Regions from separate parts of the Massilia haematophila genome, predicted to be linked through region 3. Evidence: predicted binding sites of a transcription regulator. Region 3 holds the regulator's gene; each other region holds the start of a gene.
What was found. The regulator sigma-54, encoded in region 3, starts transcription at its own class of promoters, with help from an activator protein. The targets are predictions, from matches to a motif close to TGGCANGNAANCTGCTTT.
Positions count from the first base shown of each region.

Region 1: a site for sigma-54 is predicted at 1,424-1,441, ahead of ACFOPH_RS16410 (pilin). Genes of this name have one in related genera too.
Region 2: a site for sigma-54 is predicted at 1,832-1,849, ahead of prpB (methylisocitrate lyase). Genes of this name have one in related genera too.

Region 1 covers NZ_JBHRVV010000001.1:3,703,334-3,706,594, reverse strand. The annotation lists gene ACFOPH_RS16415 (ISL3 family transposase) at 1-1,204, shown strand, start outside; gene ACFOPH_RS16410 (pilin) at 1,505-2,017, shown strand; gene ACFOPH_RS16405 (flagellar brake protein) at 2,159-2,854, opposite strand; gene ACFOPH_RS16400 (S9 family peptidase) at 3,010-3,261, opposite strand, start outside.
Region 2 covers NZ_JBHRVV010000001.1:278,363-281,623, reverse strand. The annotation lists gene prpC (bifunctional 2-methylcitrate synthase/citrate synthase) at 1-884, opposite strand, end outside; gene prpB (methylisocitrate lyase) at 909-1,793, opposite strand; gene prpR (propionate catabolism operon regulatory protein PrpR) at 1,993-3,261, shown strand, end outside.
Region 3 covers NZ_JBHRVV010000001.1:4,770,614-4,773,874, forward strand. The annotation lists gene lptB (LPS export ABC transporter ATP-binding protein) at 1-530, shown strand, start outside; gene ACFOPH_RS21150 (RNA polymerase factor sigma-54) at 574-2,055, shown strand; gene hpf (ribosome hibernation-promoting factor, HPF/YfiA family) at 2,121-2,474, shown strand; gene ACFOPH_RS21160 (enoyl-CoA hydratase/isomerase family protein) at 2,615-3,261, shown strand, end outside.

The sequences.
Region 1 (3,261 bases), 1.1 Mb from region 3:
TGCTATGCCGTCTGTCCCGTTTTGGGAAGGCCATATTGTCGATGCCGTCCACGAACAAGAGGACGGGTCGCTGTTAATCGTTCTCGATACCAGCCCTTCAAGCGAAGCTTTGTGCGGGGCATGCCGCCAGCCTTGCGCTCTGGTTCATGAGCGCCGAAGGCGTAAGGTGCGTGACCGCGACATTCTGGATAGGCGTGTCTGGCTCGATGTGCCGGTGCGGCGACTGGACTGCCATCACTGCGACGCACGGGTAGCCGAGCACATTGTTTGGCTCGACCGCCGGGCGCGCATCACGCACCGCGTGCGCCTCTGGGTGGAGGCGCTGGCACAGCTGCTTCCGATAGCCCATGTGGCCCGGTTGACCGGCCTGCACTGGCATACCATCAAGGACATCGATCATCGGCGCTTGCAGCACCTGCATGGTGGCTTCTCGGCAGAAGGCGTACGGCGCTTGGTCATGGACGAATTCGCCCTGCACAAGGGGCACCGGTACGCCACTGTCGCCCTGGATGCCGAACGAATGCGGGTGCTATGGGTGGGAGAAGGCAATAGCCGGGAAGCGATTCGGCCGTTCTTCGAGTTGCTGGGAGAGGAAGGCTGCCAGCGGATCGAAGCCGTTGCCATGGATATGAACACGGCCATGGACCTCGAAGTTCGCCAGCAATGTCCAAACGCAGAAGTCGTCTACGACCTGTTTCATGTGGTGGCGCGCTTCGGTCGCGAAGTGGTCGACCGGGTTCGTGTCGACCAGGCCAATGCCTTGCGTGCCGAACCAAAAGCCCGCCAGGTCATCAAGCGCAGTCGCTGGCTGTTACTGCGCAATCGTGACAACCTCAAGGCCGAGCAGGCCGTCAAGCTCGAAGAGCTGTTGGCTGCCAACCAGCCCTTGGCAACGGTTTACCTGCTCAAGACCGAGCTGAAGGAAATCTGGTATGCGCCATCAGTCCGGGACGGTGCCCGGCGGTGGAAAGCCTGGCTCAAGCTCGCCTTGCAAAGCCAGATCGCACCGCTGATCCAGTTTGCCAAACGCCTGGCCAAATATCGCCGCGGCATCCTGGCATCAGCCATCTATCCGATGAGCTCATCGATCCTTGAAGGCGTCAACAACCGCATCAAGGTCATCAAGCGCATGGCCTACGGTTTTCGGGACGCATCCTACTTCTTCCTGAAAATCAAGGATGCGTTCCCCGGCAAAGTGCGATGAACCTTTTTTATTGTGGCAGCTCAGCCGTGGACGGAGCGTCTTGCGGCATCATGCGGGCGGCCGGGCTGGCACGAACCCGAGCGACAATTCTTGCGCACACGTCCATTGCTCGACAGAAATTGCTTATGAACTGACAAAATTTGTCACTCCTTGAGCCAACTCTGCCGTAAATCGTCGCTTTTGTTTCAAGGAAACTAACAATTTCCCAGGGGAATGGGCTGGCACGGCGTTTGCAATAGATGAAGCGTGGCACCAAACAACGCAATACCAACCGACTACTGACCCTTGGAGAGATACACCATGAAATCGATGAAAATCGTTAAGAAAGCACAAGCCGGCTTTACCCTGATCGAACTGATGATCGTCGTCGCGATCATCGGCATCCTGGCCGCTGTCGCCATCCCGGCCTACCAGGACTACATCGCCAAGTCGAAGGCAGCGGCTGCCTATGCCGACATCACCGGCGGCAAGACTGGCTACGAAATGGCCGTTGTCGAAGGCAAGACCACTACGGACGAGGCCTACACGGCAGCCACCGGCCTGCCAACCAAGACCGGTAACTGCAGCGCATTCACCGTCGTCGCCCCGTCGGCTGCCGAAGGCGCGACTGCGTCGGTGATCAGCTGCGCCATCGATGCACCGGGCCGTCTGGCTGCGGATGCAGACGCTGGTGCATCGATCGCCCTGTTCCGCTCCGATAAAGGCGAATACAGCTGCGTTGCGACCGGTTTTGCCGCAGGCGAAAAATTCCTGCCGACCGGCTGCGAAGCGGCTGGCGGTGGTGACGCGGACACCAGCACCGACAACACTTAAGAGGATCGCTCAAAACGAGGCTAGCCCATCTCGGCTGCCTCGAGGCAAAACTCGAAAGCAGGACCCAAACAAAAAGACCGCCTCGGCGGTCTTTTTGCTATTTGCGTGCTGGCATAATACGACAAGCAGAGAGCCCACGCCTCAGACAATCTTCTGCCGATCCGCCAGCAACGCCTCATACGTCATGTTCTGCAACAGCGTGTAATGTCCCGGATCGAGTTCGATGAACTGTACCCCATAGGTGAACACCTCGCCATCCCCCGCCTGCACCACGTTGACGTTGCGGATCGAAGCGCGCGTGTTGACTTTCACTTCCTGGTCATCCGGCGGCGCCTTCAGGACGAACTGCAGGGTCAGGGCCGTGTCGTCCTGGGGCAGGCGGCGCTTCGATTCGATCAGGGCGCCCGTTACCGACAGGTTGACGATGTTGCAGGCCTGGCTGCCGCCGCCGACGAGCTGGGCCGGCAGGTCGACCTTGACCCGCATCGCAGTGCGCAGGCTGGTGCCTTGCACCGATTTCGGGAACGAGACGTGGACGTAGAACAGCGGCCGCGCGAACACGCGCTCGACGGTGCAGGCGAACGAGCACACCTTGACGCCCGAGAACACGCGGATCGTCAGGCGCTCGCCCTCGGTCAGCGCGATTGGCGCCCCGTTTTCCATCGGAATCTTGAGGATGATGTACTCGTCCTTCACGTAGCCGATCAGGCTCGAGAAATGCTGGACCGGCTTGACGCGGCGATGCGTGATGAACTGCAGGCGCGTGCCGACCTGCAAGTTCATGGTCTCGAAATCGTAGTCCTCGGGTTTCAGTTCTTGCGCCTGGCCGCCATGCATGATGATCTTCCGGAGAGCTGACCGACCGGCCAGCAAAGAGGAGCATGATACCAGCGGTCATGCTGATAAAAAACCATCGATTGTCACAGGCAACAAAAAAGCCCGCTGCACAGCGGGCTTTGTCGGCAGGCCGAGACAGGACGTTAGCGGTTCAGTTAGCGCTTCAGGTACTGGTCGAGCCAGCCGATCACCGTGTGGTGCCAGAGCACCGAATTGGCCGGCTTCAGTACCCAGTGGTTTTCGTCCGGGAAGACCAGCAGTTTGCTCTCGATGCCTTTGCGCTGCAGCGCCGTGAAGGTCGACAGTGCCTGGGCGGTCGGGATGCGGAAGTCGAGGTCGCCCTGGATCACCAGCATCGGCGTCTTCCACTTGTTCACGTGGTGGACCGGATTGAAGCGCTCATGGTT
Region 2 (3,261 bases), 4.5 Mb from region 3:
ATCGAACCGGCGGACTGCGACAGCGAGCGCGCGACTTCCTTGATGACGACGTTGCGCGGGTCCGAGATGGTGTAGACCGGGTGGCCGAAGCCGATCACGACTTCCTTGTTGGCCACGCGGTTGCGGATGTCGGCCTCGGCTTCGTCGGCGTTCTCGTAGCGCTTCTGGATGTCGAGTGCGACTTCGTTGGCGCCGCCGTGCTTCGGTCCGCGCAGCGCGCCGATCGCGCCGGTGATGGCCGAGTGCATGTCGGAGCCGGTGCCGGCGATCACGCGCGCGGTGAAGGTCGAGGCGTTGAATTCGTGTTCGGCGTAGAGGATGAGCGAGGTGTGCATCGCGCGGACCCACTCTTCCGGCGGCTTGGTGCCGTGCAGCAGGTGCAGGAAGTGGCCGCCGATCGAATCGTCGTCGGTCTCGGTCTCGATGCGCTTGCCGTTGTGGCTGTAGTGGTACCAGTACAGCAGCATCGAGCCGAAGGATGCCATCAGGCGGTCGGCGATGTCGCGCGCGCCGGCGATGTTGTGGTCGTCCTTCTCGGGCAGCGCGCAGCCCAGGGCCGAGACACCGGTGCGCATCACGTCCATCGGATGGCTGCCGGCCGGCAGCGCTTCCAGCGCCAGCTTGACCGCCTGCGGCAGGCCGCGCAGCATCTTGAGCTTGGCTTTATAGCCCTTCAGTTCGGCGCCGGTCGGCAGCTTGCCGTGCACCAGCAGGTAGGCGATCTCTTCGAATTCGCAGGAGTTGGCCACGTCCAGGATGTCGTAGCCGCGGTAGTGCAAATCGTTGCCCGATTTGCCGACCGAGCACAGCGCGGTATTACCGGCGGCAACGCCCGACAGGGCCACGGATTTCTTTGGCTTGAAGGTTGGATTTTGTTCGCTCATGTTGGTCTCCTGTTCAGTGTCCGATTATTTCTTTTGCGCTGCGAACAGCGCATCCAGTTTCTGCTCGAAATCGTGGTAATTGATGCGCTCGTAGAGTTCGGCGCGGGTCTGCATGGTGTCGACCACGGCCTGCTGGCTGCCGTCGCGGCGGATCGCCGTGTAGACGTTCTCGGCTGCCTTGTTCATGGCGCGGAAGGCCGACAGCGGGTACAGCACGAGGCCGACGTCGGCGGTCTTCAGTTCGTCGACCGTGAACAGCGGGGTCGAGCCGAACTCGGTGATGTTGGCCAGGATCGGCACGCCGACGGCTTTCGCGAACTGCGAGTACATCGCCAGGTCGGTCATCGCTTCCGGGAAGATCATGTCGGCGCCGGCTTCGACGCAGGCCACCGCGCGCTCGATGGCGGCATCGATGCCCTCCACGGCCAGCGCATCGGTACGCGCCATGATCACGAAGTTCTCGTCGGTGCGGGCGTCCACCGCCGCCTTGATGCGGTCGACCATTTCCTGCTTGGAGACGATTTCCTTGCCCGGACGGTGGCCGCAGCGCTTGGCGCCGACCTGGTCTTCGATGTGGATCGCGGCTGCGCCGAACTTGATCATCGACTTCACGGTGCGGGCGACGTTGAAGGCCGAGGAACCGAAGCCGGTGTCGACGTCGACCAGCAGCGGCAGATCGCACACGTCGGTGATGCGGCGCACGTCGGTCAGCACGTCGTCCAGGTTCGAGATGCCCAGGTCCGGCAGGCCCAGCGAGCCGGCGGCGACGCCGCCACCCGACAGGTAGATGGCCTTGAAGCCGGCGCGCTTGGCCAGCAGGGCGTGGTTGGCATTGATGGCGCCGACGACCTGCAGCGGCGATTCTTCCTGGACGGCGCGACGGAACAGCGCGCCTGGCGATTGGATCATGGTGTCTCCTGGGTGGTTCACAAATGAATGCATTTTCCTTTGCAAGGAGCGTGCCAGCGTTGCCGGCACAGCTTGGGCTCCCTGAAAGCCTGATAGTTCAGGCGTTTAGCGTCAAGCAGCCTGCTGCATCAAGCGCTGCGATGTTGCAGCAGCGTTTCATCGTGAAACATCTGAAACACCAATGCATTACAATTGCAACATGCGCCCCCTCTCCCCTCTTCCGCACGAAGCCGACAAGCCGGTGATCTGGACCGTCTCGGTATCGCGCCTGTCCGACCTGTTCCGCGACATCACCCTCGAGTACGACCACCTGGCCACGATCGAACCGATCCACCTGGGCTTCGACGAGGCCGCGCGCCACATCCGCGAACGGATGGCCAGCGAACGCTGCGACGTGGTGATTGCCGCCGGCTCGAACGGCGCCTACCTCAAGGGCCGGGTCTCGGCGCCAGTGGTGGTGGCCAAAGCCAGCGGCTTCGACGTGATGCAGGCGCTGGCGCGGGCGCGCAAGGCCTCCAGCCGTATCGGCGTGATCAGCTACCAGCAGCCCCTGCCCGAGCTGGCCGACTTCAGCGCGACCTTCGGCATCCGCATCGCCCAGCGCACCTATGTGACGCGCGAAGACGCGCGCGCGGCGATCAAGGAAATGAAGGCGGACGGCATCGAAGTCATCGTCGGCGCCGGCCTGATCGCCGACCTGGCCGAGGAAGCGGGCCTGGGCAGCGTGTTCCTGTACTCGGCCGCCTCGATCCGCCAGGCCTTCGACGATGCGCTGGAAGTGGCGCGCCTGACCCAGCTGGAAGCGAACCGCATCCGGCGCGGGCCGGCCAGCGAACCGCGCCGCGCCCGGCGCGGGCTGAACGACCTGCGCGGCGAGTCCGAGGCGATGGAGCGGCTGCGGCAGTCGGTGGTGCTGTATGCGCGCTCGCCGGCCACCGTCCTGATCCAGGGCGAGACCGGCAGCGGCAAGGAGCTCGTCGCCCAGGCGATCCACCGCGAAGGCCCGCGCAGCCTGGGCGCGAACCGGCCTTTCGTGGCGGTGAACTGCGGGGCGATCGCGGAATCGCTGCTGGAATCGGAACTCTTCGGCCACGAGGAAGGCGCCTTTACCGGCGCCCGGCGCGGCGGCCATGCCGGGCTGTTCGAGGCGGCCAACCGCGGCACCCTGTTCCTGGACGAGATCGGCGAGATGCCGCTGGCGCTGCAGACGCGCCTGTTGCGGGTGCTGGAAGAGCGCGAAGTGATGCGGGTCGGCGGCACGCGGCCGGTGCCGATCGACGTGCGCGTGGTCAGCGCCACCCACTGCGACCTGGAAGCGCGGGTGCGCGAAGGACGCTTCCGCGCCGACCTGTTCTACCGGCTGGCGGTGCTGCGCCTGGCGCTGCCGCCGCTGCGCGCGCGCCTGCCGGACATCGCGCCGCTGGCCGAATGGTCGCTCAAGCAGTCGCTCGCCGCGCTCGGCGCGCGG
Region 3 (3,261 bases):
CGATCCACCGGCGCGCGGTGCTGGGCCTGTCCTACCTGCCGCAGGAAGCTTCGGTGTTCCGCAAGCTCACCGTCGAGGACAACATCCGCGCCGTGCTGGAGCTGCAGCGCAACGACGACGGCAAGCCGCTCTCGAAGGACGCGATCAACGAGCGCCTCGATTCGCTGCTGGCCGAACTCCAGATCGAGAAGCTGCGCGAGAACCCGGCGCTGTCGCTGTCGGGCGGCGAGCGCCGCCGCGTCGAGATCGCGCGCGCGCTGGCCACCAATCCGCGCTTCGTGCTGCTCGACGAACCCTTCGCCGGGGTCGACCCGATCGCGGTGATCGAGATCCAGCGCATCGTGCGCTTCCTGAAGGAGCGCGGCATCGGCGTCCTGATCACCGACCACAACGTACGCGAGACGCTCGGCATCTGCGACCGCGCCTACATCATCAACCAGGGCGCCGTGCTGGCCTCGGGCCGCCCTGACGACATCATCGCCGACGAATCGGTGCGCCGCGTCTACCTGGGCGAGCACTTCCGCATGTAGCAATCGTAGCAATCACGAAGCGACAACCTGGCAGCAACAAGCGATGAAACAATCCCTGCAACTCCGGACTTCGCAGCACCTGGCGCTCACCCCGCAGCTTCAGCAATCGATCCGCCTGCTGCAGTTGTCGACGCTGGAACTGCACCAGGAAATCGAACAGATCCTGTCCGACAATCCCTTGCTCGAACGGCTCGACGATCCGCTCGACCACTCGGTGCGCCTGCTCGCCGACGGCGCCATCAACAGTGCGCCCGGCAGCGGCGAGGCGCCGGCCGCGCCCGGCGCGGAAGAGGGGGCCGCGAACGGCGAAGCGGTGGACGGTTTCGACGCCGCGGGCGCCGATGGCGAGCGCGATGCCGACCGCGGCGATGGCGACTGGGGCGAACCCGGACGTGGCGCCGGCAACGGCGAGGACGAGGATGGCCGCCCGCAGCTGGAAGCGGCCGGCGTCACGCTGCGCGAGCACCTGTCGGAACAGGTGCGGGTGACGGGACTGGGCATGCGCGACCGCGCGCTGGCCGAACTGGTGATCGACGCCATCGACGACAACGGCTACCTGGAAGAGCAGTTGGATGAGATCCACGCGCGCCTGCCCGAGGAGCTCGAGGTCGAGATGGACGAGCTGCGCTGCGCGCTGGCGCTGGTGCAAAGCCTCGATCCGGTGGGCGTGGGTGCGCGCAGCGCCGCCGAATGCCTGGCGCTGCAGATCCGCGCCATGCCTGGCGTGCCGCTGGTGACGCGGCGCATGGCCCTCAAGATCGTCGAGGGATATCTCACCTGGTTCGCGCAGCGCGAATTCAACAAACTGAAAAAGGCGCTCGACTGCGACGACGAAGACCTGCGCGAAGCCCAGGCTGTGATCCGCCAGTGCAATCCGCATCCCGGCGCGGCCTTCGCCTCGAGCACCTCGGACTACGTGGTTCCGGACGTAATTGTCCGGAAAACGAAGAACGGCTGGGGCGTGATGCTGAACCAGGACGTGATGCCGCGCCTGCGCGTGAACAACATGTACGCGGCCCTGCTCAAGCAGGGCAAGGGCGAAAGCCAGATGAGCGCGCAGCTGCAGGAAGCGAAGTGGCTGATCAAGAACATGCGCCAGCGCTTCGACACGATCCTGCGTGTATCGCAGGCAATCGTTGAGCGTCAGCGGAACTTTTTCAGCCATGGCGCGGTTGCCATGCGGCCCCTTGTGCTTCGTGAGATAGCTGATACACTAGGACTACACGAGAGCACAATTTCTCGTGTCACAACTCAGAAATTCATGCTGACCCCGCACGGCATGTTTGAGTTGAAGTATTTCTTCGGAAGCCACGTCGCCACCGAAGCGGGGGGCGAAGCGTCTTCGACGGCGATCCGGGCTCTCATCGCGCAACTGACAGGAGCAGAAGACCCCAAGAACCCATTATCCGATAGCAAGATCGCGGAAATGCTCGGTGAACAAGGAATGGTCATCGCACGCCGCACGGTTGCCAAGTACCGTGAAGCACTGAAAATTCCTCCCGTTAGTCTCCGCAAATCCTTGTAACGGCGGCACCCTCGCGCTTCCTTGTGGCGCGGCGCGGCAGCCGCCACATCTTCAAAGGAGTGTGTATGAATCTCACCATCAGCGGTCACCACCTCGACGTAACCCCCGCCATCCGTGAATACGTACAGAACAAGCTCGAACGCATTACCCGCCATTTCGATCAAGTGATCGACTCCCACGTGATCCTCGCGATCGACAATCTCACCGAAAAAGACAAAAGGCAGAAAGCCGAGATTAATGTGCGCATGTCCGGCAAGACCGTGCACGTGGAAAGCGTTGCGCAAGACCTGTACGCGGCGATCGACCTGTTGATGGACAGGCTGGATCGGCAGGTGATGAAATACAAAACCATCCTGCAGAATCATAGTCACGAGGCGCTCAAGCGCCGCCCTGAAGGCGGAGAGGCAGCCGTCGCCTGACAGGCCGGCAAGCACCGTCTGAACGAGGGCGCCCATGGCGCCCTTTTCATTTCCGGCATGTTCATTTCTTGCCGCGCCGTCAATACCCCAGTTGTCTCGTCCTTCGGTAGAATGCGTGTTTTTTCTACCACGGACCGACCATGACCGACTTCGTCCTGACCCGCGTTGCCAACGGCACCGGCACGATCACCCTCGACCGTCCGAAAGCATTGAACTCGTTATCGCTCGACATGGTGCGGCGCCTGACCGAGGTGCTGCTGGCCTGGCGCGACGACAGCAGGGTCGACGCGGTCGTGATCACCAGCAGCAGCGAAAAAGCCCTGTGCGCGGGCGGCGACATCCGCTTCTTCCACGAAGCCGGCCACGCCACGCCGATGGGCGGTAGCGCGCTGCTCGAGGATTTCTTCACCGAAGAATACGCCCTGAATCACCTGATTCACTTCTATCCGAAGCCTTATATCTCGGTCATGGACGGCGTCGTGATGGGCGGCGGCATGGGCATCGCCCAGGGCGGCCCGGACACCGGACTGCGCATCGTGACCGACCGCACCAAGATGGCCATGCCGGAAGTGAACATCGGCCTGTTCCCGGACGTCGGCGGCAGCCATTTCCTGTCGCATGCGCCTGGCCAGCTGGGCAACTACCTCGGTCTCACCGGCCTGACCATCGGCGCTGCGGATGCCTTGTATGTCGGCCTGGCGGACGTGCACGTCCCCGGCGCTCAGCTGGGCGCGTTGACGGCCTTGATCGCGTCGACGCCCGGCGCGCAACTGGTCGACGCAATCCG